DNA from 4 places in the Bacillus sp. L381 genome. Region 1 is predicted to be linked to each of the others. Evidence: predicted binding sites of a transcription regulator. Region 1 holds the regulator's gene; each other region holds the start of a gene.
The links. The regulator Rex, encoded in region 1, represses fermentation and respiration genes when NADH is low (regulators of the CRP and FNR family bind a similar motif). The targets are predictions, from matches to a motif close to TTGTGAAATATTTCACAA.
Positions count from the first base shown of each region.

Region 2: a site for Rex is predicted at 3,737-3,754, ahead of QRX25_RS18090 (nitrate reductase subunit alpha). Genes of this name have one in related genera too.
Region 3: a site for Rex is predicted at 3,039-3,056, ahead of QRX25_RS18785 (cytochrome ubiquinol oxidase subunit I). Genes of this name have one in related genera too.
Region 4: a site for Rex is predicted at 3,364-3,381, ahead of QRX25_RS01655 (L-lactate dehydrogenase). Genes of this name have one in related genera too.

Region 1 is NZ_CP127224.1:607,447-613,173, reverse strand. Features, by position in the region: gene groL (chaperonin GroEL) at 1-1,234, opposite strand, end outside; gene groES (co-chaperone GroES) at 1,276-1,560, opposite strand; gene QRX25_RS03005 (CPBP family intramembrane glutamic endopeptidase) at 1,797-2,531, shown strand; gene QRX25_RS03000 (YdiK family protein) at 2,528-2,719, shown strand; gene tatC (twin-arginine translocase subunit TatC) at 2,759-3,520, opposite strand; gene tatAY (sec-independent protein translocase protein TatAY) at 3,527-3,697, opposite strand; gene QRX25_RS02985 (redox-sensing transcriptional repressor Rex) at 3,716-4,363, opposite strand; gene moaC (cyclic pyranopterin monophosphate synthase MoaC) at 4,360-4,872, opposite strand; gene QRX25_RS02975 (ABC-F family ATP-binding cassette domain-containing protein) at 5,012-5,727, shown strand, end outside.
Region 2 is NZ_CP127224.1:3,521,380-3,527,106, reverse strand. Features, by position in the region: gene argS (arginine--tRNA ligase) at 1-134, shown strand, start outside; gene narK (nitrate/nitrite transporter) at 267-1,457, shown strand; gene fnr (fumarate/nitrate reduction transcriptional regulator Fnr) at 1,555-2,271, shown strand; gene QRX25_RS18100 (YwiC-like family protein) at 2,304-3,020, opposite strand; gene QRX25_RS18095 (cyclic nucleotide-binding domain-containing protein) at 3,164-3,643, shown strand; gene QRX25_RS18090 (nitrate reductase subunit alpha) at 3,819-5,727, shown strand, end outside.
Region 3 is NZ_CP127224.1:3,658,292-3,664,018, reverse strand. Features, by position in the region: gene QRX25_RS18800 (ABC transporter ATP-binding protein) at 1-260, shown strand, start outside; gene QRX25_RS18795 (polysaccharide deacetylase family protein) at 360-1,202, shown strand; gene cimH (citrate/malate transporter CimH) at 1,238-2,581, opposite strand; gene QRX25_RS18785 (cytochrome ubiquinol oxidase subunit I) at 3,082-4,488, shown strand; gene cydB (cytochrome d ubiquinol oxidase subunit II) at 4,472-5,488, shown strand; gene cydD (thiol reductant ABC exporter subunit CydD) at 5,488-5,727, shown strand, end outside.
Region 4 is NZ_CP127224.1:329,985-335,711, forward strand. Features, by position in the region: gene QRX25_RS01630 (M20 peptidase aminoacylase family protein) at 1-179, opposite strand, end outside; gene QRX25_RS01635 (YfcC family protein) at 312-1,745, shown strand; gene QRX25_RS01640 (DUF6773 family protein) at 1,836-2,309, shown strand; gene QRX25_RS01645 (RDD family protein) at 2,347-2,721, opposite strand; gene QRX25_RS01650 (RDD family protein) at 2,725-3,165, opposite strand; gene QRX25_RS01655 (L-lactate dehydrogenase) at 3,423-4,376, shown strand; gene QRX25_RS01660 (MDR family MFS transporter) at 4,420-5,727, opposite strand, start outside.

The DNA.
Region 1 (5,727 bases):
CGGATACGATGCCTTCTTCAACAGCTGCGCGAGTTGAGTTGAGGGCGTCTTCGATGCGAAGTTTACGCTCTTTCAGCTCAGTTTCAGTCGCAGCGCCGACTTTGATGACAGCTACGCCGCCGGCAAGTTTCGCAAGACGCTCTTGTAATTTTTCTCTGTCGAATTCAGAAGTTGTTTCTTCCACTTGAGCGCGGATTTGGTTGACGCGTGCAGCGATTTTTTCAGTATCGCCGGCGCCTTCTACGATTGTTGTGTTTTCTTTCGTTACCACAACTTTAGAAGCGCGTCCCAATTGTCCGATTTCAGTAGATTTCAGGTCAAGACCTAAATCTTCTGTGATTACTTCTCCGCCAGTAAGAACAGAGATGTCTTCAAGCATTGCTTTACGGCGGTCACCGAAGCCAGGAGCTTTAACGGCAACAGCGTTGAATGTGCCGCGAAGTTTGTTGACAACGAGTGTAGCAAGAGCTTCACCTTCAACATCTTCAGCGATCAGAAGCAATGGTTTTCCTTGCTGTACAACTTGCTCAAGCACAGGAAGGATTTCTTGAATGTTTGTGATTTTTTTGTCTGTGATTAAGATGTAAGGATTATCAAGAACCGCTTCCATCTTATCAGAGTCAGTCACCATGTAAGGAGACGCATATCCGCGGTCGAATTGCATACCTTCAACAACTTCAAGCTCAGTTGTGAAGCCTTTAGACTCTTCGATTGTGATAACGCCGTCGTTACCTACGCGCTCCATTGCTTCAGCGATAAGGCTTCCGACTTCCTCATCAGCAGCAGAGATCGCAGCAACCTGAGCGATAGACTCTTTGCCTTCGATCGGCTTAGAAATTTCTTTTAAGTTTTCGATTGCCACGGTTACGGCTTGTTCCATACCTTTACGCACGCCGACAGGATTAGCTCCCGCAGTTACGTTTTTAAGGCCTTCGCGGATCATAGCTTGCGCAAGCACAGTCGCAGTCGTCGTACCGTCACCGGCAACGTCGTTTGTTTTGCTGGCTACTTCAGCTACAAGCTTCGCACCCATGTTTTCAAACGCATCTTCAAGTTCAATTTCTTTTGCGATTGTCACACCGTCATTTGTAATTAACGGAGAACCGAATTTTTTCTCCAGAACCACGTTGCGTCCTTTTGGCCCTAAAGTTACTTTTACAGCGTCAGCAAGCGCATCGACACCGCGAAGCATAGCGCGGCGTGCTTCTTCACTAAACTTAATATCTTTTGCCATGTTAACGAAACCTCCTCGAATTTTTAAAAGTATTTATTTGCTTAGCCGATTACAGCTAAAATGTCGCTTTCACGTAAGATTAAGTATTCAGCACCTTCGTATTTCACTTCAGTACCGGCGTATTTTGAGAAGATAATGCGGTCGCCCTCTTTTACTTCTAAAGCAACGCGCTCTCCGCTTTCCAACACGCGACCTGAACCAGCTGCCACGATTTTGCCTTCTTGCGGCTTTTCTTTTGCAGAATCCGGTAATACGATTCCGCTGGCAGTTTTTTCTTCAGATTCTACGAGTTCAATGACAACGCGATCACCTAATGGCTTTAACAATGAAATAACCTCCTCAATAGTATGAATATGTAATTTTAGCACTCAGCTCTAAAGAGTGCTAACACATTTATTATAATAAAGAATCTCACTTCCAATTTCAAGTCATAAGAATAAAAAATTTTCACGCTTACATGATTCTCTCTTACACCGATTTTCTCCTTTTTTCACGTCAAGTTCACTTGTGTTACAATAAGAACAAATAAGTTGATTTTATAGGATAAAGGAGTACATATCATTTGAGAAAACAGTATTGGTATATCATTTTGACATATGTTATCATGCAGCTTTCTGCATTGATCGGCATTCCTTTAATGTACAGATTCGGCTATGCGGGCGGGCAGCCTACGAATGCGAATCTCACCATGGCTCAGGGGATTTATTCCGTCGTAAGCTTTTTTATCTGCCTGATTATCGTTCTCCTGATTTTGAGAACCGCGCCGAAGCAGACATTAAGAAATGGGAAGAAAGCATCCGCCGGCATGTCCATTCTTTGGGCGGTCGCGGGAATATGGCTCGCTTTATTTTCTCAGGGAATCGCCGGGATGATTGAGCAGTATGTCTTTCACGTGAACAGCGGTTCGGAAAACACGAAAGCCATTCTCAACATTATTAAAGCCATGCCGCTCATGATTATCGTTTCTTCTATCGTCGGTCCGATTCTCGAAGAAATCATTTTCCGGAAGATCATCTTCGGCGTATTATATGAAAAAACGAATTTCTTTATCGCCGGACTGATCAGTTCCGTCGTTTTCGGCATTGTGCACCAGGACCTCACACACCTGCTGCTTTACACGGCTATGGGCTTTACCTTTGCGTTCTTGTATGTGCAGACGAAACGGATTATTGTGCCGATATTCGCTCATGTCATGATGAATACCATTGTCGTGGTCATGCAGCTCGGCCCCGCCCAAAAATATATTGAACAGCATAGTGAGCAAATGCAATTAATTATTGGAGGATTGTTTGTATGAGGAACCCAATGACTTGGGGCTTGATTTATTTCGCAGTCGGCTGTATCTTTACGTATTTGGCCGCAAGCTCGCCGGGAAGCATGTGGTCTTTTTATTCCATATTGCTGATGGTTTTCGCCGCTTATAATATCAGCATCTCGTTTAAAATGTTCGCTTTCTCATTTAAAGTGAAGAAAAATCAAAAATAAAAGAAAAAGCCATTTCTCATCATTGAGAAATGGCTTTTTTTATGCTGATACATCCTGGTCAGATTCGCTGCTGCCGGTCTGCCTTTTCCGATACGCCGCTTTTGAGATAAGAATACTGATCTCGTATAAAATGCAAAGCGGAATCGTAATCATCAAGTGAGACAGCAGCTCAGGCGGCGCAATCATCGCGGCGATCACAAGCAGCACAAAATACGCGTACTTCCTGATTTTCGATAAAAACATCGGCGTTATAACACCGAGCCTCGTCAAAAACATGATCAGCACCGGCATCTGAAACAGCAGCCCGAACGGAATCGTCAGCTGCAGCAGAAAATGAAAGTACTCGCTGATTCCGATCACCTGATTGACATCCAAGTCATTCGAAACCCGCTTCATAAAATCAACGACCAGCGGAAATAAAATATAATAAGAAAATGACACACCGCTGACAAACAGCACGATTGAAATCGGAATATAGCTGAGTGTTACTTTGCGCTCCTTCTCATACAGCCCCGGACTGACAAACGCCCAAATCTGATATAGAATAATCGGCGAAGTCAAAATGATGCCGATAATAAACGCGAACTGCAAAAAGATAAACAGCGGATCCGTCAGGTTAAAAGCATTAAGGGTGAGCTCTTTTACTTCATCGGCTTTTTGAAGATACACAATGATAGGTTTTGCCAGAAAAAAGCCGGCAATAAAGAAAACCGTAAAGGATAACGCCACAATCAGCAATCGTTTCCGAAGTTCGGCAATATGCTCCACAAGCGTCATTTGATTCACTCTCATACGTGTCATCCTATCTTACTGTTCTTCTTTCTTTTTTTCCTCTTCTTCACCGGCTAATCCTTTAGTAGCGTTCTTAAATTCACGAAGCGTGTCCCCCGCAGCTTTTCCTAATTCGGGAAGCTTCTTCGGACCGAAAATAATCACCGCCACCACACCGATAACCGCCAGGCTTCCAGGACCGATCATGTGCAGCTCCTCCTTTCGTTATTCAATTTCTTCCAAAACAGAATAATGCTTTAAGAAATAAACCAATGATTGAAGCTCTACAGCTAAATCTATATGATGAATTCGAATGTGATCCGGCACATTCAAACGGGCCGGCGTAAAGTTAAGGATTCCCTTGATTCCGAGCGCCACGAGCCGGTCGGTGATTGACTGGGCGGCAACCGCCGGAACGGTGAGAATCGCCACGGGTTCATCCTTAATGTGAAGCTCTAAATCATCAAGATCAAAGACAGGCACACCGCCTACCTCAGTTCCTATTTTACTCTGATTCACATCAAAAGCCATAGATATTTTTGTGTTATTATTTTTTGTGAAATTATAGTGAAGAAACGCCGTCCCTAAATTCCCGACACCGATCAAAATGACGTTCGTCGTTTCATCCTGATCCAGTGTTTTTCTGAAAAATGACAGCAGGTAATCCACATTATAGCCGTATCCTTTTTTGCCGAGCGCCCCGAAATAGGAAAAATCCCGGCGGATCGTGGCCGAATCGACTTTTACCGCATCGCTCAGTTCGGCTGAGGAAACACGCTGCTTTCCTGACGCGTGTAAATTCTTTAAAAAGCGATAATAAAGCGGCAGCCTTTTTGCCGTCGCCTGCGGAATTTTTGATTGATCCTTGTTCATGATTGGTCCTCCACTTTATACTCAGATGCATCTCTTTTAAAATCACCGTTTTTGCCGCCCGTTTTTTCCATGAGGCAGGTCGGGCCGATGACCATTCCTTTATCCAGCGCCTTGCACATGTCATAAACGGTCAATGCGCAGACTGAAGCGGAAGTTAGCGCTTCCATTTCCACACCTGTACTCCCTTTCGTTTTTACGCTTGCCTGTATATGAAGAACGGCTTCGGAATCCTTTTCCTCCCAGCCGAATGAAATGTCTACGCTGCTTAAAGAAAGCGGGTGGCACATCGGGATAATCGCTGACGTCTGCTTTGCAGCCATAATTCCTGCCACCTGTGCGACAGCCAGCACGTCTCCTTTTCCGATCTCCCGGTTTTTGATTCTGCTGTACACGTCATGCTTCATGTGTACGCTGGATATCGCAGCGGCAGTACGGACTGTTGAAGATTTATCGCTTATATCCACCATGCGGGCACGGCCTTCTTCATTAAAATGAGAAAATCCATTCATATTTAAACTCTCCTTACTTCTGATCATACACTATTTTCTCCCTGATGTCTTATCCTATAATGTTCCAATTCTGATGTATTGTTTGCTGACAGCAGGTTGATAAGCTACACTTAACTTATTATAACAGAGGTGAAATAATATGATGATCTTACAAATTAATCAGCTATCCAAATCTTTTGGCGCTGATCCTATTTTAAACAATATAAAGCTTGAAGTCAGATCCCGGGATCGCATCGCCATTGTAGGCAGAAACGGCGCCGGCAAATCAACTCTCCTTAAAATTATCGCAGGTCACCTTTCATATGAAAAGGGTGAATTAATCAAACCGAAAGAATTAACGATGGGATACCTTGCCCAGCACACAGGCATGGAATCTCAGCTTACCATAAAAGAAGAATTGCTGAGTGTTTTTGATTTCCTGAAAGCAATGGAAAAAGAAATGCGCTCTATTGAAGAAAAGATGGCCACTGCCGCCCCGGCGGAGCTTGAGACGCTGATGAAAACCTATGACAGGCTTCAGCAGGACTTCAAGAATAAAGGCGGCTATCAATATGAAGCGGATGTCCGGTCTGTCCTTCACGGCCTCGGCTTCGGCAAATTTGACGATTCCGTGAAAGTACAAAGCTTGAGCGGCGGTCAGAAAACAAGACTTGCGCTTGGAAAGCTGCTTTTGACCCAGCCTGATCTGCTTATTTTGGATGAACCGACGAACCATCTCGACATCGACACGCTCACATGGCTTGAGCATTATTTACAGGGATATTCAGGCGCCATCCTGATCGTCTCCCACGACAGATACTTTCTTGATAAAGTGGTCAGCCAAGTGTACGAGGTCTCACGGACAGAAAGCAAAAA
Region 2 (5,727 bases), 950 kb from region 1:
ACAATGCGGAAAAAGTCATCGATCCTGAAAATAAAGAGAAGAGCCGCGCGCGTCTGGCTTTAATGAAAGCGACGCAAATTACGCTGAACAATGCGCTTCAGCTGATCGGCGTATCGGCTCCGGAAAAAATGTAATCATCATGAAAGGACAAAGTCTTCGGGCTTTGTCTTTTTTTGCATATAAAGCGTGTGATGTAATTCACAATCCTGTACACCGAGTTTTTGTATGATAAGACTGATATTGAATCAGTGAAAGGAGCAAGCCGAATGATCAATCGTCAACATATTCAATTATCATTGCAGTCATTAAGCTTAGTGGCAGGGTTTATGGTGTGGGTGCTGATTTCATCACTCATTTCCCAAATGACATCAGATATTCATTTAAGCAAAGGCGAGATTTCATTGGTGACGGCGATTCCCGTTATTCTCGGATCGCTTCTCCGCATTCCATTAGGGTATTTGACGAACAGATATGGGGCGCGGCTAATGTTTATGATCAGCTTCATCTTTCTTTTGTTTCCTGTGTTTTGGATCAGTATCGCGGATTCTCTGTTTGATTTAATCGCAGGCGGCTTTTTCTTAGGGATCGGCGGAGCGGTGTTTTCCATTGGGGTGACCTCCCTTCCGAAATATTATCCGAAAGAAAAGCACGGTGCCGTCAATGGAATTTACGGTGCCGGAAACATCGGCACCGCCATTACCACATTTGCGGCGCCGGTTATTGCTCAAGCTGCGGGATGGAAAGCAACCGTGCAGATGTATCTGGTTTTGCTGGCTGTTTTCGCATTACTGCACGTTTTATTCGGCGATCGGCATGAGAAGAAGGTCAAAGTTTCCGTAAAAACTCAAATGAAAGCCGTTTACCGAAATCATGTGCTTTGGTTTTTGAGCCTGTTTTATTTTATTACGTTTGGCGCCTTTGTTGCCTTTACCATCTATCTTCCGAACTTTTTGGTTCAGCATTTTGGGCTGAGCCCGGCGGATGCCGGTCTGCGGACGGCCGGCTTTATTGCGGTCTCTACGCTGCTCAGGCCTGCGGGAGGATTTCTTGCTGATAAAATGAACCCGCTCTGCATTTTGATGTTCGTTTTCGCAGGGCTTACGCTATCAGGTGTTATGCTGTCATTCTCGCCGACGATCGGCCTTTATGCGTTTGGGTCATTAACGGTGGCGGTCTGCTCAGGTATTGGGAACGGAACGGTATTTAAACTGGTGCCTTTCTATTTTTCGAAGCAGGCGGGAATTGCCAACGGTATTGTGTCTGCCATGGGCGGACTGGGCGGCTTTTTCCCTCCGCTGATTCTGGCAAGTGTATTTCAGGCAACAGGACAATACGCCATCGGGTTTATGGCGCTTTCGGAGGTTGCGTTGGCGAGCTTTGTCCTTGTGATCTGGATGTATTGGCAGGAAAAAATGAAAACACATACGGAGAGAAACAGTCAGAGCCTCCATTCATGATGATCCATTCACAAGATTGTTAGTTTTTTCTGGATGAGTGCAAATCAAGTCACGTTACAATAAACATACGCAACGTGACTTTCTTCGAGGTGAGCTCATGAATATTCTCTCTGTCCGAAAATCTGATAAAGAACTTCTTTCCCGCGAACTCCATGAATTGCTGAAATCGATCAGCACAAAAAGGAAAATGAAAAAACACACGTATTTGTTTCAAGAAGGAATGGATGCAGAAGAGCTTTATCTGATTCAATCAGGACTCATTGAAATCGGCAAGCTGACGTCTGACGGCAAAGACCTGACGCTTAGAATCTGCCAAAAAAACGATATTGTCGGGGAACTGACACTGTTTACAGAAGAGCCGAGATATATGCTCAGCGCAAAAGTGTTAGAGGGTGGCGAGGTGCTCGTCATTAATAAAAACAAGCTGGAAAAGGAATTAATCCAAAATGGTGATTTGACTTTTGAATTTATGAAATGGATGAGCACCCATCTCCGGAAAATTCAGTCCAAAATCAGGGATCTGCTTCTTCACGGCAAAAAAGGGGCGCTCTATTCTACTCTTATCCGCTTATCAAACAGCTACGGGGTGGAACGAAGCGACGGGATTCTGATCAACATTGTGCTGACAAATCAGGATTTGGCTAAGTTTTGCGCGGCGGCGAGAGAAAGCGTCAACCGCATGCTGGGAGACCTTCGCAAACAAGGGGTTATTTCGATAGATGAAGCCGGGAAAATTATTTTGCACAAGCGGGACTATTTACGATGTGAGATCGAGTGTGAAAACTGCCCGCTGGAGATCTGTAATATTGACTGAAAAAACAAGGACAGCCGCTGTCCTTGTTTTTTTTACGCCATATATGTACACATGACAGCGAAAAAGAAGCCGGTGTTTGCGATTTCAAGAATGCCGATTTTTTTCGCGGGCCAATCTTTCCCGTGAAAAAACCAGGCCCGCAAACTGCTTGGGATAAAAGCAAAAAACGCCCATCCTGCTCCGAATAGAGCGGATAAAAAGGGGAGCAGCAGGTGATATCCCCATGACCAGTATGCAAATGCCCTGTTTTTTCTCTCACGGATGACTGATTTCACATAAAAAGAACTTCCGATAAAAAATAAAGCAGATTGCAAGAATAGAAACCAAGCCCAGCCGTCAAGGGCTCCCGTTCCCAGCCAGCAGCTCGCAAGTCCGCCTGAACAAAAGAACAGGACACCCGCAGCATCGTTCGTCAGCGCTCGTTCGTTTTTTCGGCGGGCATAATGCATATGGATAAGAAACAGCGGCAGTAAAGAAACGCCCACCCAGATGAGAGGGGGCTTATGAACGGCAGAGACAGTCAGAAAGCAGCAGGCCGGAACACCGTAGTACCATATCCACTTTTGATAGGGCTTGAGCTGTTTCTTTTTCAAGGCAAGTGAAACGGGATAAACCGTCAAGTAAAGGAAAAGCCAGCCCAGAAAGAGCGGAATATGCCAGAAAACCGGGCCTCCCTTGACCATCCCGAGTAAAAATGGAATCAGCAGCATCGCCCATGCGCCGTGCTGCTTCGGAATCATCGCCTTCATCAAAATCCTCCTTTTTTACTTCATTATAAATGCAGGCATCCTCCTGATAAGTGACATTCATCATACAAGCTGTGAAATATATCACTGCCGTGCACACTCAATCGGGCTACACTAAAGCTATCCTTAGCACGGGAGGCTTTCCTATGAATCAGTGTGACTATTTATTATGTCTGAAACAACTTCCTATGTTTAATGAAGTGCCTCTGTCCATTGTCGCAGCCTTATTGAAAAACGGGACGTTAATCCGCGGCTCGTCTGATCAGTCTCCATCCTTTCTTCATCATTCACAATCCGTATATATCGTATTAAAAGGCAGTATCCGTTTTAAGGACAGCAGGCTCCCTGAAAGATCGCAAACCGTTGCGCTGTGGGAAAAAGGCGCTGTGTTTCCGGTTGATGAAAAAGGCGGACTGTCTCTATCGCCTTTTATCTCAGTTAATGCTTCCCCGGACATTCTGGCACTCAATATTCCATATTCCATATTCAAGCAAATGATGTCTTACCATCCGAAGCTGCAAATGAACTTTTTGGCGATGCTTCAGCAAAATGTCTTTTGTTCCTATCAATTGTTTTTACGGTATCTGCATACATCACGGGATGAAAGCGCAGAACCCGGTTCTTAAATAGAGCCGGGTTTTTCTTTGAATCTAAGGCGGCTAATGACTCAGGCATCCTTCCTTCTTCTGTGTGTGGACATTTTGTGAAAAAAGCAGAGTGTGTGACATAGTTCACAAGGTAACGTGATGTCTCTGTTTATAGTGTACATAGCATCACCTGACTCGGAAGGAGTGAACGATCATGAAGAAAAAGAAAATGAGTCCGTTGTTCAGGAGATTAAACTATTTTTCTCCTATCGAACATCATTCAAATAAACATAGCCAAACCACCCAAGAAGATCGTGATTGGGAGAATGTATACAGAAACAGATGGCAGTACGACAAAGTCGTTCGCTCCACCCACGGTGTCAACTGCACGGGGTCTTGCAGCTGGAATATTTACGTGAAAAACGGAATTGTCACGTGGGAAGGACAAAACTTGAATTATCCATCTACAGGCCCGGATATGCCTGATTTCGAACCGAGAGGCTGTCCGCGGGGGGCCAGTTTTTCGTGGTACATCTACAGCCCGCTGCGTGTGAAATACCCATACGTGCGCGGTGTGCTGATCAATTTGTGGCGGGAAGCATTACAGGCCCATCAAAATCCATTGGATGCCTGGAAATCAATCGTCGAACACCCTGAAAAAGCGAAGTCTTATAAACGGGCAAGAGGGAAAGGCGGTTTTGTGCGCGCTGAATGGCCGGAGGTGCTGAAGCTGATCTCGGCCTCTCTGCTGTATACAGTGATGAAATACGGGCCTGACCGGAATGTCGGTTTTTCCCCGATTCCGGCGATGTCTATGATCAGCCATGCTTCAGGCTCCCGGTTTATGTCTTTAATGGGCGGGCCTATGCTCAGTTTTTATGACTGGTATGCGGATCTTCCTCCGGCGTCCCCGCAAATTTGGGGTGACCAGACGGACGTTCCGGAAAGCAGTGATTGGTACAATTCCGGCTATATCATCACATGGGGCTCAAACGTTCCGTTGACGAGAACGCCTGATGCGCATTTTTTGGCGGAAGCCCGCTATAAAGGCGCCAAGGTCATTTCAGTCAGCCCGGATTTTGCGGAATCCTCCAAGTTCGCCGATGACTGGCTGAGTATCCGCCAAGGGACTGACGGGGCGCTTGCGATGGCGATGGGTCACGTCATTTTGCAGGAATTTTACGTGAATCAAGAGACAGAGCGTTTTATCAAGTACGCAAAGCAATACACGGATTTTCCATTCCTCGTCACCCTGTCAAAAGAAAATGGCGTGTATACAGCGGGGCGGTTTCTGCATGCGAAGGACATCGGACGGCAGACAAAACATGATCAGTGGAAACCCGCGGTCTGGAATGAACAGACAGGCGCGTTTGCCATACCGCAAGGAACAATGGGCTCCCGCTGGGACGGTCAGAAGAAGTGGAATCTGCACATGATCGATGAAGACACCGGAGAACAGATCGAACCCCGCCTCTCTGTACTTGGAATAGAGGACGAAATCGGCAGGGTGCGCATTCCGTATTTTTCAAATGACGGAAACAAAGTGCTTGAGCGGGATCTTCCTATTAAAAAAGTAAACCTGAATGGCGAAGAGGTGTACGTCACGACCGTGTTTGACTTGATATTGGCCAACTACGGCGTGAACCGGGGCATCGGCGAACAAGCAGCTGTATCCTATGATGATCCTCGTCCGTTTACACCTGCCTGGCAGGAACGGATCACAGGAATTAAAAGAGAAGCCGTCATTCAGATTGCCAGGGAATTTGCCCAAAATGCGATCGATACAGACGGCAGATCCATGATTATCGTCGGGGCGGGGATCAACCACTGGTTCAACTCCGACACGATCTATCGTGCGGTGTTAAATCTTGTTTTACTCGTAGGCGCGCAAGGCGTAAACGGCGGAGGCTGGGCTCATTATGTGGGACAGGAAAAGCTCCGTCCCGCTGAAGGATGGCAGACGATTGCAACTGCAAAGGACTGGGAAGGCGTGCCTAAGCTGCAAAACGGCACCTCATTTTTCTACTTTGCGACAGATCAGTGGCGCTATGAGGACCAGCCGATCAGCGATTTGGCTTCACCGATTGCTGCGTCATCCCGCTACAAGCATCACGCTGATTACA
Region 3 (5,727 bases), 810 kb from region 1:
TCGGAATCCGTCCGGAAGACATACATGACGAGCTGATTGTGGTAGAATCCTATAAGAATTCATCCATCACAGCTAAAATCAATGTCGCGGAATTACTCGGGTCAGAAATTATGGTTTATTCCCGGATCGGGGATCAGGATTTCATCGCTCGGATTGACGCCCGCCATGACATTCATGCCGGTGAGGAATTGACTGTCGCTTTCGACATGAATAAAGCCCACTTCTTTGACAGTGAAACAGAAATCAGAATCCGCTCATAACACAAAGCCGGACAGCTGGATGTCCGGCTTTTTTGATGTAACAATTTTATCAGCATAACCGATATAAAAAGTAAATATAAGACAGAAAGCAGGAAAACCATGAAACGCATCATCATGTGCATGTGCCTTTTGGCTGCCGTGTTTACGCTTGCCGCCTGCTCGGGCCATGAGGCAAGTGCCGAACAGAGCATTCCGAAGGCGGAAGGGCACCACGAAAAAAAGTCCGTACAGCCGCAAATAAAAAAAGAGCCGGATACGTCGGAATGGGTTAAAACGAAAGGAACGGCGAGACTGCCGATTCTGATGTACCACAGCATTTCAGAGGGGAACAGCCTGCGTGTGCCGAAGGAAGAATTCCGGCAGCATATGAAATGGCTTCATGATCACGGCTATTATACGATGACTCCGGAAGAAGCCTATCTGATGCTGACGGAGGATAGAGAGCCGCGTGAAAAATGCGTTCTGATCACATTTGATGACGGCTATACCGACAATGTAAAAGAGGCGTATCCGATTTTAAAGAAATATAAGATGAAAGCAACCATCTTTATGATCGGAAATTTTATCGGACATAAAAATCATCTGACTGAGAAGCAGATGAAGGAGATGGCCGCACACGGCATTTCCATTCAGAGCCATACGATGAACCATCTTGAGTTGAACGGACTCACACCAGAGCAGCAGCGCCGTGAAATGGCGGATTCCAAGCATTTATTTGATCGAATGTTCGGGCAGCGGACGTCTGTGCTCAGCTATCCTGTCGGACGGTATAATAAGGAAACATTAAAAGCCGCCGCTGCATCAGGCTACCGTATGGCGGTCACGACGGAGCCGGGTGCGGCATCAAGAGATCAGGGGCTTTACGCGCTTCACCGAGTACGTGTGTCGCCTGGCATGTCCGGCGCGGCATTCGGCTCTTATATTCAAAATGTGATGAACTGACAGAGCCTCCGCATATAGCGGAGGCTTTTTTCCGTTTAATAGAATTGATGAAGCAATAGAAGGGTGACGCTCACGGTAATCGCCCCGCCGATTCTGGTGGACACTTGGGCAAACGGCATAAGCTCAAGCCGTTCAGCAGCGCTTAAGATCGCGACATCGCCGGTGCCGCCCTGTCCGGAATGGCAGGCGTTAATAATCGCCGTCTCAATCGGGTACAGGTTCAGCCATTTTCCGGTCAGGAAACCGACGGCCATCATCGTGACGACGATAGATAAAATAGTAATGATGTTGCTGATAGTAAACGCCGCAATGAGCTTGTCCCATGGTGTCATTGAAACGCCGATCGCAAATAAGAGCGGATAGGTCACGGCTGTCGAGAAAAAACGCGAGACGCCGAAGGCTCCGTTTTCAATCGAGGCCGGCGCCAGCCTGAACAGCTTAATAAGCACGGCAAGGACGAGCATCACGACAGGAGCCGGAAGCTGAAAGAAATCATGCGCCAGCATGCCGACCAAATATAAGGAAACCGCTAAAATGCCTCCGGAAGCGAAAAAGGACAAATCAAACGTTTTGTCACTGGCCGGCTGTTCCAATGCAGGAGCGTTCTGATCAGACTTATCAACCTTCCCGTTGCCCGTCCATTCCGGTTTGCGTTTCCCGATGACATTCAGCAGACCCGATAACATAATGGCGCACAGGCTTCCGAGCATGATGGACGGCAGCACAAGCGCAAAGGCGTCTCCCTGGGACATCGGCATAATATCGGAGTAGCCGATGGATAAAGGAATCGCGCCTTCACCGACACCTCCAGCCATAATCGGGACGACAATATAAAGCAGCGTGTGCTGAAAGCCGAGGCCGAGCAGGGTCCCGACGCATAAGCCGACGATGGCGGCTGCGATCGAGCCGGCGATAAGCGGAATAAAAATCTTGACGAAAGCCTTAACGAGCGTCTCTCTTTTCATCCCGAGAATACTGCCGACGACGATACCGGCAATAAATAGATAGAGAAAGTTAGAGCTTTCCGTGAATTCTGTTGTTGAAGTAATAATGTCTTTCGGAAGCAGGTGGTAGTAGACGACTGCGGACGGAATAAAGGTTGCGAGGATCGCAGGGCCGCCGATGGAACGCACGATCGGAATGGATTTTCCGATCTGGCCGAAGGTAAATCCGAAAAAACTCATGACGGCAATCGATGTCAGGATGTCGCTTTTTACATCGCGGCTCATGACAAACACCGTAATGAGCAAGAACAGCAGGATATAGATAGGAAGTGGAATAATGCCGATTCTTATATTCATTGCTCTGGCAAACCAGTTATCAGTCCGTTCCTGTTTTTGGATTGATTCCGTTTGCAAATTTGGTTGAAGTTCTCCCATGATTGTTCCCCCAGTCGTTATGTAGTGAAAAAATCCCCCATTTAAAGTATACTAAAAAATTTAAATTGTTCATATATTATGAATTTACTAGTGGGTATACTTTTTCTTCGTTTTCTTTCTCAAAAAGGCGATCTGACGGCCTTTTTCATTGCATAAAGCATTTTATTCGCCACACGAATAAAAAAGAGGTACGATATAAAAGGGACAAATATCCTAGATGCTGACATAAATTCTTTATAAATTCGACAATAATCGGTCACAATTTCAGCCTATTTTTAGGTATATTGATCTTTTTTTTTAGGCCGAATCGTTGTAAAGTAATGATATTGAATCATTTCTATGACAGCCGCTGCCCCCAGGGTGTACAGGCTGATAATTCATTAGTTTTGACAAACTTGTGAAACGTTGAGCAAATATATCAATCTTTGTGAAATAGCGAGCATTGATTTTGTTGTGTTTGTGAAATGTTGAGCAATTTACCAGATTGGAGGAAAAACATCATGAGTGAGTTGGTTTTAGCCCGCATTCAATTTGCATCTACAACATTGTTTCACTTCTTGTTTGTGCCTATGTCTATCGGGCTTGTGTTTATGGTTGCTTTGATGGAGACGCTTTATGTTGTCAAAAAACAAGAGACCTATCTCAAAATGGCTAAATTTTGGGGGCATCTCTTTTTAATTAACTTCGCTGTCGGCGTCGTCACAGGGATTCTTCAGGAATTTCAGTTCGGCTTGAACTGGTCTGATTATTCCCGCTTTGTCGGAGACGTATTTGGAGCTCCGCTTGCGGTTGAAGCGCTTTTGGCGTTTTTTATGGAGTCTATTTTTATCGGATTATGGATTTTCGGCTGGGACCGTTTATCTAAAAAAGTGCATTTGCTCTGCATTTGGCTTGTATCCTTCGGAACGATTATGTCATCTTTCTGGATTTTGACGGCAAACTCATTCATGCAGGAGCCGGTCGGCTTTACGATTAAAAATGGCCGCGCGGAAATGAGTGATTTCGGGGCGCTTTTGACAAACCCTCAGCTTTGGGTCGAATTCCCTCACGTCATTTTCGGAGCGCTTGCAACGGGTGCTTTCTTTGTCGCCGGTGTCAGCGCGTTTAAATTATTGAAGAAAAAAGAAGTGCCTTTCTTCCATAAATCGTTCAAGCTTTCGATGATTGTCGGCCTGATCGCCGGTATCGGCGTTGCGTTCAGCGGACATATGCAGGCTGAGCATTTAATGGAATCGCAGCCGATGAAAATGGCTGCCAGTGAAGCGCTTTGGGATGACAGCGGTGATCCTGCCGCGTGGACGGCTTTTGCGAACATTGATACGAATAAAGAAAAAAACACATCTGAAATTTCAATTCCTTACGCACTGAGCTACTTGGCTTATCAGAAGTTCAGCGGCAGTGTTAAAGGGATGAAAACACTTCAAAAAGAATACGAAAAAACGTACGGAAAAGACGACTATATCCCGCCTGTTAAAACGACGTTCTGGAGTTTCCGCATTATGGCGGGAGCGGGCGCGCTTATGATTTTTGCCGCGATTGCCGGTTTTATTCTGAACCGCCGCAAAAAGCTTCATACGAGCAAGTGGTACTTACGCGGTATGGTCGCGCTGATCGCATTCCCATTCATTGCGAACTCTGCCGGATGGATTATGACTGAAATCGGCCGCCAGCCGTGGACGGTCATGGGGCAAATGACGACCGCACAATCCGTTTCGCCTAACGTAACGACGGGATCTCTGCTGTTTTCAATTATCGGCTTCGGCGTCATGTACTTGATTTTAGGCACGCTGCTTGTCTTCCTATTCGTTCGTGAAATTAAAAAAGGTGCGGACCATGATGATCACAAGGATGTTCCTGTATCAACAGATCCGTTCAGTCAGGAGGTCTACCATGGGGTCACTTCATGATCTTTGGTTTATACTCGTTTCGGTTTTGTTTGTCGGATTTTTCTTTTTAGAAGGTTTTGATTTCGGTGTCGGCATTTCGACCCGATTTCTTGGCCATAATGAATTAGAACGCAGAGTGCTGATTAACACCATCGGCCCGTTCTGGGATGCGAATGAGGTATGGCTGCTGACAGGGACGGGAGCGATTTTCGCGGCATTCCCGAACTGGTATGCGACGATGCTGAGCGGATATTACATTCCGTTTATCATCATCCTTCTTGCCTTGATGGGCCGCGGTGTGGCATTTGAATTCCGCGGGAAAGTGAATCATTTGAAATGGGTCAAAACATGGGACTGGGTGGTTTTCTTCGGCAGCCTTATCCCGCCGTTTGTATTCGGCCTTATTTTCACAAGCATGTTCCGCGGCATGCCGATTGACGGCCATATGAATATGCATGCTGGATTTTCAGATATTGTGAACGTGTATTCCGTTCTTGGCGGAGCCGCGGTCACCCTTCTTTCATTCCTGCACGGTTTAATGTTTATTACACTGCGCACGATCGGTGATTTACAGGAGCGTGCGAGAAAAATGGCAAAACGCGTAATTGGTGTTATCTTTCTTGTTGTACTTGCTTTCTTTGCGATGTCTGCATACGACACGGATATGTTTACACGCCGGGCAAACATCACGATCCCCGTGTTCGTGCTGATTGTCATCTGCAACTTGCTTGCCGTTCTGTTTATGAGCAAGAAAAAAGACGGCTGGGCATTCGGTATGACCGGTGCGGGACTTGCGTTAACAGTCGCGATGATTTTCATCTCATTGTTCCCGCGCGTCATGGTCAGCTCGCTGAAAAGCGCGTATGACTTAACAGTAGCTAACGCGTCTTCCGGTGATTATTCACTTAAGGTCATGACAATTGCCGCACTGACTCTGCTGCCGTTTGTCATCGGCAGTCAAATCTGGAGCTACTATGTCTTCCGGAAACGCGTCAGCCATAAGGAGCCTATGACTTATTAATGGGAAAAGACCTGTTTCTTTATAAAGGAATGAAGCGGATTCTTGCGATCATTACGGGATTAACGATTATACAAACGGCCGCCATTATCTTGCAGGCGGAATGGCTGAGCCAGGCGGTAACCGGGTTATTTAACGGGAAGCGGATTGCTTCTCTTTATCCGGTTATCGGCTTTTTCCTGCTTGCGTTTTTGGTCCGGCATGCGGTGACAGCGGTTCGGCAGAAAATCGTGTACCAATAT
Region 4 (5,727 bases), 280 kb from region 1:
ATTTCGCCGATCACCCCGGTACAATCATCAAACGTGCGGGTCCGGCAGCCTGCTTCTTTCAGTTTTTCAGTCAGATATTCAGTTGTTTGATATTCTTTCCAGCTTACTTCGGGATGGGCGTGCAGGTGGTTAAAAATATCTATAATGACTTGTTTATCATGCTCAGTCAGTCTGTTCATGCCGTAAGTCCTCCTTCAAAAGCTGTCTGTTTTTTATTTTTGATATTGAAAACAGGCAATCAGTCTGTATATAATATAGCACATATCTGTATTTTCTGAATAGTTTATAAATTTTAGCGGGATGGTGATGTTATGGCTGTGCCGAAGGCCGAACCTGTATTAAAAAAGAAGAAATCGTTTGTGATGCCCGATGCTTACGTTCTGCTTTTCATTGTCGCTTTACTATGTGCGTTAGCGTCGTACATCGTTCCCGCGGGGGAATTCGACAGGGTGACAAAGGGCAGTGTGACGTCGGCCGTCCCGGGAAGCTATCATTCTCTGGAGCAGTCTCCGGTCAGCCCGATCGCTTTTTTCACCGCGATTCAGGAAGGGATGACAAGTTCCGCACCGATTATCTTTTTAATCCTCTTTACAGGGGGCACCATTGCGATTTTGGAAAAAACGGGCGCCATCAATGGATTGATCAATAATGTCATCAGTACGTTCCGCACAAAACAGCTGCTGTTTATTGCGATTGTCGGCGCCTTATTTTCGATCCTCGGCACAACCGGCATAGTCGTCAATTCCGTGATCGGTTTTATCCCGATCGGTCTGATTGTCGCCCGTTCTCTGAAATGGGATGCCGTGGCCGGAGCGGCCGTCATTTATATCGGCTGTTATGCCGGATTTAACGCAACGATATTATCTCCTTCGCCGCTCGGGTTATCACAAAGCATCGCGGAGCTGCCGCTGTTTTCGGGCATCGGCCTGCGGATTGCCGTCTATATTTGTTTTCTGCTTTCTTCTATTTTATATATATATCGGTATACGAGAAGGCTCAGGAAATCAAAAGACGCCAGTCTGTTGGGGAACGATTGGTTTCCGGCGGCAGGTTCAATCCCGCAGGTATCTGAGCCGGAGGACAAACAAGTCCCGTTCACTGTCCGGCATAAGCTGATTCTCGCTGTTGCGGCTTTGTCGCTTGCCGGCTTTTTGTACGGCGCGCTGACCCTTGGCTGGTCTGATTCAGAAATGGCCGCCGTGTTTATTTTTATCTCGATCGTGTCCGGCCTGATTGCGGGAATGGCGGCAAATGATATCGCAAAAACGTTTATCACGGGCTGCCAGGGGCTCGTTTACGGAGCACTGATCGTCGGAATGGCGAGAAGCATTTCCGTTATTCTTGAACACGGAAAGCTGCTTGATACGGTAGTCAATGGACTTGCGTCACTGCTGCACGGTTTCAGCCCGATGGCGGGCGCAATCGGAATGTATATTTCCAGCGCTCTGCTTCATTTTTTGATTTCATCAGGGTCGGGGGAGGCGGTCGTATTTATTCCGATCTTGGCGCCGCTTGCTGATCTGATGGGCATCACGAGACAGGTTGCGGTTGAAGCGGTCATGCTCGGAGAAGGCGTCGTAAACTGTGTCAATCCGACTTCCGGCGTGCTGATGGCCGTATTGGCCGCAAGCGGCATTCCGTACGTAAAGTGGCTTCGTTTTATGGTCCCGCTGGCGCTGATCTGGTTTGTGATCGGCCTTGTGTTTATCTGCATAGGCGTCCTGATCAAATGGGGTCCTTACTAAACATTTTGTCAATGATATTTCGGTTTATCATTATGAATCGGCAGGATATAATGAAGTTGTAAGCCATTCATAAAAGTACGGGAGGAAGTCATCAATCAGCGTAGGAACAGACTTTCAAACGTGAATGGAAAGAGTGAGAGTGTGAGAGAGAAAGAACGAATGATTTGGTCAGAAGTCGGAATGCTTATGGGCACACTGTCTTTGCTTGACATCATTGTACGCGGACTTGTCCTGAACTGTCCGTTTAGGGAATGGGCCGGAAGCTTGGCGGTTTTCTTCATTATAATCGTTTATTATTGCATCAGAGCAGCTGCATCGGGGATTTTGCTGCCGGCTATTCATTCTGAAGCAGCATTGAAAAAACAAATCAGACGGCAAATGGGAGAAACGCTTGCCGTTGCCGTTATCATTACGCTGATCACCATGTATGACCAAGGAATCCCGCATCACTTTACAGGATGGCTGAAATTGATTGCATTATTTCTCGTATGCAGCATCTTCATATTTCTGGTCCGTTATGTTGCAGTAAGGCTGATTTATAGAAGATCTCGCAAAAAAAGCTGACAAATGAGCCCTGCTTGGTTTCAAGCAGGGACTTGCTTTATATGTTGGCCGATTTTGTCCGTGCTTTTGCAATGTATGTATGAGCGGCTAAATCATGTACACTCTGTGAGCGATTTTTAAAGAGAAACAAAAAGTATAACAGCGGGCTAGCGCAATACACGAAAATCGTAAAATAGCGGATAAATGCCTGCTTAAAAGAAATGTTCCCGCGGGACTTTTCATCGGCGACACGCAGCCTGAAAATGAACAGTCCGATCGTTCCTTTCATTTTTGTAAGCGGCATCAGCATCGGATACAGAATAATCATCACAAATTCAGAGATCAGCACGGCCCACAAGGCTTCATCGGTCAGTTTCGCGATATAAAGGATGACTGATACAATGATAATCACATCTAACAGGACAGCCGGAATGCGCTAATAGAACTTTCCGGCATCGGGAAGCGGTTCGGATGACTGGACATCCGGTGATTTCCTGAGAACTGCGGTGCCGGCCGCCATATCGTGAACTGCCTGCGCTTTTTCTGTAAAGTGCACCGTAATAAACGGCAGAACAGAGAGAAAGTGAAGAAGGGATACAAAAAATCTGCCGACAGCTTGCCCGAATGAAATTCTGCTCCCATCATGCGCTTTTACCACCTTCAGTTTAAAGAGGTAAGCGCCGATCGTTCCTTCAAGCGGAGTAAGCGGCATCAAAATATAGCAAAGCACAATCAAGCCGGTAAAAATGAAGAAAAAAGAAGTGCTGAGCGGTCTCCCGGCATATAAGGTGATTGGCACAAGCAGAATGAATAGGTACATGAGCAGAAGGTCAACCAAAAAAGCCGCCATCCGTTCACCTATATTTGCATAATTCATGATTCATTATTCTCCTTTCGTACAGTAAAAAGACAACAAATCACATTTTATAGTCAGATTTCCTTTTTTAGAATAGGTATTTTTTCCTCATTTTCTCATATATGACACCATAACTATTCATTTATTCCTTTCAGTTGGAAAGAATAAAAAAATAAAACTTTTCTCTTGCAAAAGTTTGTGAAGTATTGCACAATATAAATGTGAAATACTTCACAATATAAAAACAGACACCACGAAACACTGGAGGATGAGCATACATGATGAACGAACGAGTGAACAAAGTAGCATTAATCGGAGCAGGTTTTGTTGGAAGCAGTTATGCATTTGCGTTAATTAACCAAGGGATCACGGATGAGCTTGTGATCATTGATGTAAATAAAGAAAAAGCCATGGGAGATGTCATGGATTTAAATCACGGAAAGGCATTTGCGCCTCATCCGGTAAAAACTTCTTACGGCACATATGAGGATTGCGGGGATGCCGATATTGTGTGCATTTGTGCCGGAGCCAACCAAAAACCGGGCGAAACGAGACTTGAGCTGGTCGAAAAAAATCTCGCCATTTTCAAAAGCATTGTCGGTGAAGTCATGGCAAGCGGATTTGACGGCATCTTCCTCGTTGCCACAAACCCGGTCGATATTCTTACTTATGCGACGTGGAAATTCAGCGGCCTGCCGAAAGAACGCGTCATCGGCAGCGGTACGACACTTGATTCTGCGAGATTCCGTTATATGCTGAGTGAATACTTCGGCGCCGCTCCGCAAAACGTACACGCACACATTATCGGCGAGCACGGAGATACCGAGCTTCCTGTATGGAGTCACGCCAATATCGGCGGAGTGCCGGTGCAGCAATTACTGGAGAAAAATGCAGCTTACAAGCAGGACGAGCTGGATCAGATTGTTGAAGATGTGAAAAACGCGGCCTACCATATTATTGAGAAAAAAGGCGCGACATATTACGGAGTGGCGATGAGCCTCGCCCGCATCACAAAAGCGATTTTGCGTAATGAAAACAGCATTCTAACCGTCAGCACATATTTGGACGGGCAATACGGAGTCAACGATGTCTTTATCGGCATTCCGGCCGTCGTCAATCGGAACGGCATCGCCGGTGTGACGGAACTTGAGCTGAATGAAACAGAACAGGCTCAATTCATCCGCAGCGCAAACGTGCTGAAAGATATTCTCGCTCCGCATTTTGCAGAGTAAACACAAAAAAGCAGTACATGACAAACGCCATGTACTGCTTTTTTTAATTCGCTTTTTTCGCCATTTCCTGAGAGGTTTTCACTCTCGCTTTTCCCATAAACAAAACGGTAACGGCCGCAATGACGATCGGCACCAGAGCAAGGGTAAATACATATGTGATGCTTTGAGACATTGCGTCAATAATTTTATCCAGAATCTGCGGCGGAATATGAGCGCGCGTGCCGGCCTGGAAGATTTCCTGAGGATTTCCGATGTTCTGCATCGCGCCGCCCGCTCCTTTCATGCCGCTGAAAGAATCTGTCAGCTTGTTGGTAAATACATTCGTCTGGATGGTTCCGAAAATCGTCACACCGAGCGTCATGCCGAATGATCTTAAGAACGAGTTTGTTGAGTTGGCGCTTCCGCGGTAGCGCGGCTCGAGGTCGTTCATGGACGCTGCCGGCAGCAATGAGAAGTTGAAGCCGACGCCGAATCCGGAGATCAGCATGAATACCGTCAGCATCGTACGCGCCGTATCCGGAGTCATATTCGAAAGCAGCAGCATTCCGATAAAGAAAGCGACCACGGAAATCAGCATTAAATTACGGAACCGCACTTTCGTTTGGAAAATCCCGCCGATCATACTTCCGATAACAGAACCGATCATCATCGGCGTCAAAATAAAGCCCGCGCTTGTCGCGGTGCTTCCGTACACAGCCTGAACGAAAATCGGGATAAACACCGCCAAAATCACAAATGTGGCTCCGTAAAGGAAAGCCAAAATCTGAGCGGTGGCAAATAAACGGTTTTTAAACATCCAAAATGAAATAATCGGTTCTTCCGCTTTTCTTTCCACAATAAAAAAGGCGATAAAGAACACGGCGAACACAGCGAACAGACCGATGATCTGAACAGAGTTCCAATCATATGTTTTTCCGCCGAGCTCAAGAGCGAACATCAGACCGACAATGGAAACGACCAGCGTAATCGCACCGGCCCAGTCGATTTTCTGCTTCTTGTGCTCAAGTGATTCTTTATAATAACGAAGAATGAAGAACAGTGATAAAATGCCGATCGGCACGTTGATGTAAAACACCCAGTGCCAGCTGATGGAGTCGGTAATGAGCGCGCCTAAAAGCGGTCCGAGAACGCTGGACAGGCCGAAAACGGCACCGAACATACCCGACATTTTTCCGCGTTTTTCCGGCGGAAATAAATCAAAAATAATCGTGAAGGCGATCGGCATCAGCGCGCCTCCGCCGATTCCCTGAATGACGCGGTAAATAATGAGCTGGTCCATTGTTTGGGCGATTCCGCATAATGCGGATCCGATTAAGAAAAGAATAAGACCGAATAAAAAGAAACGTTTCCG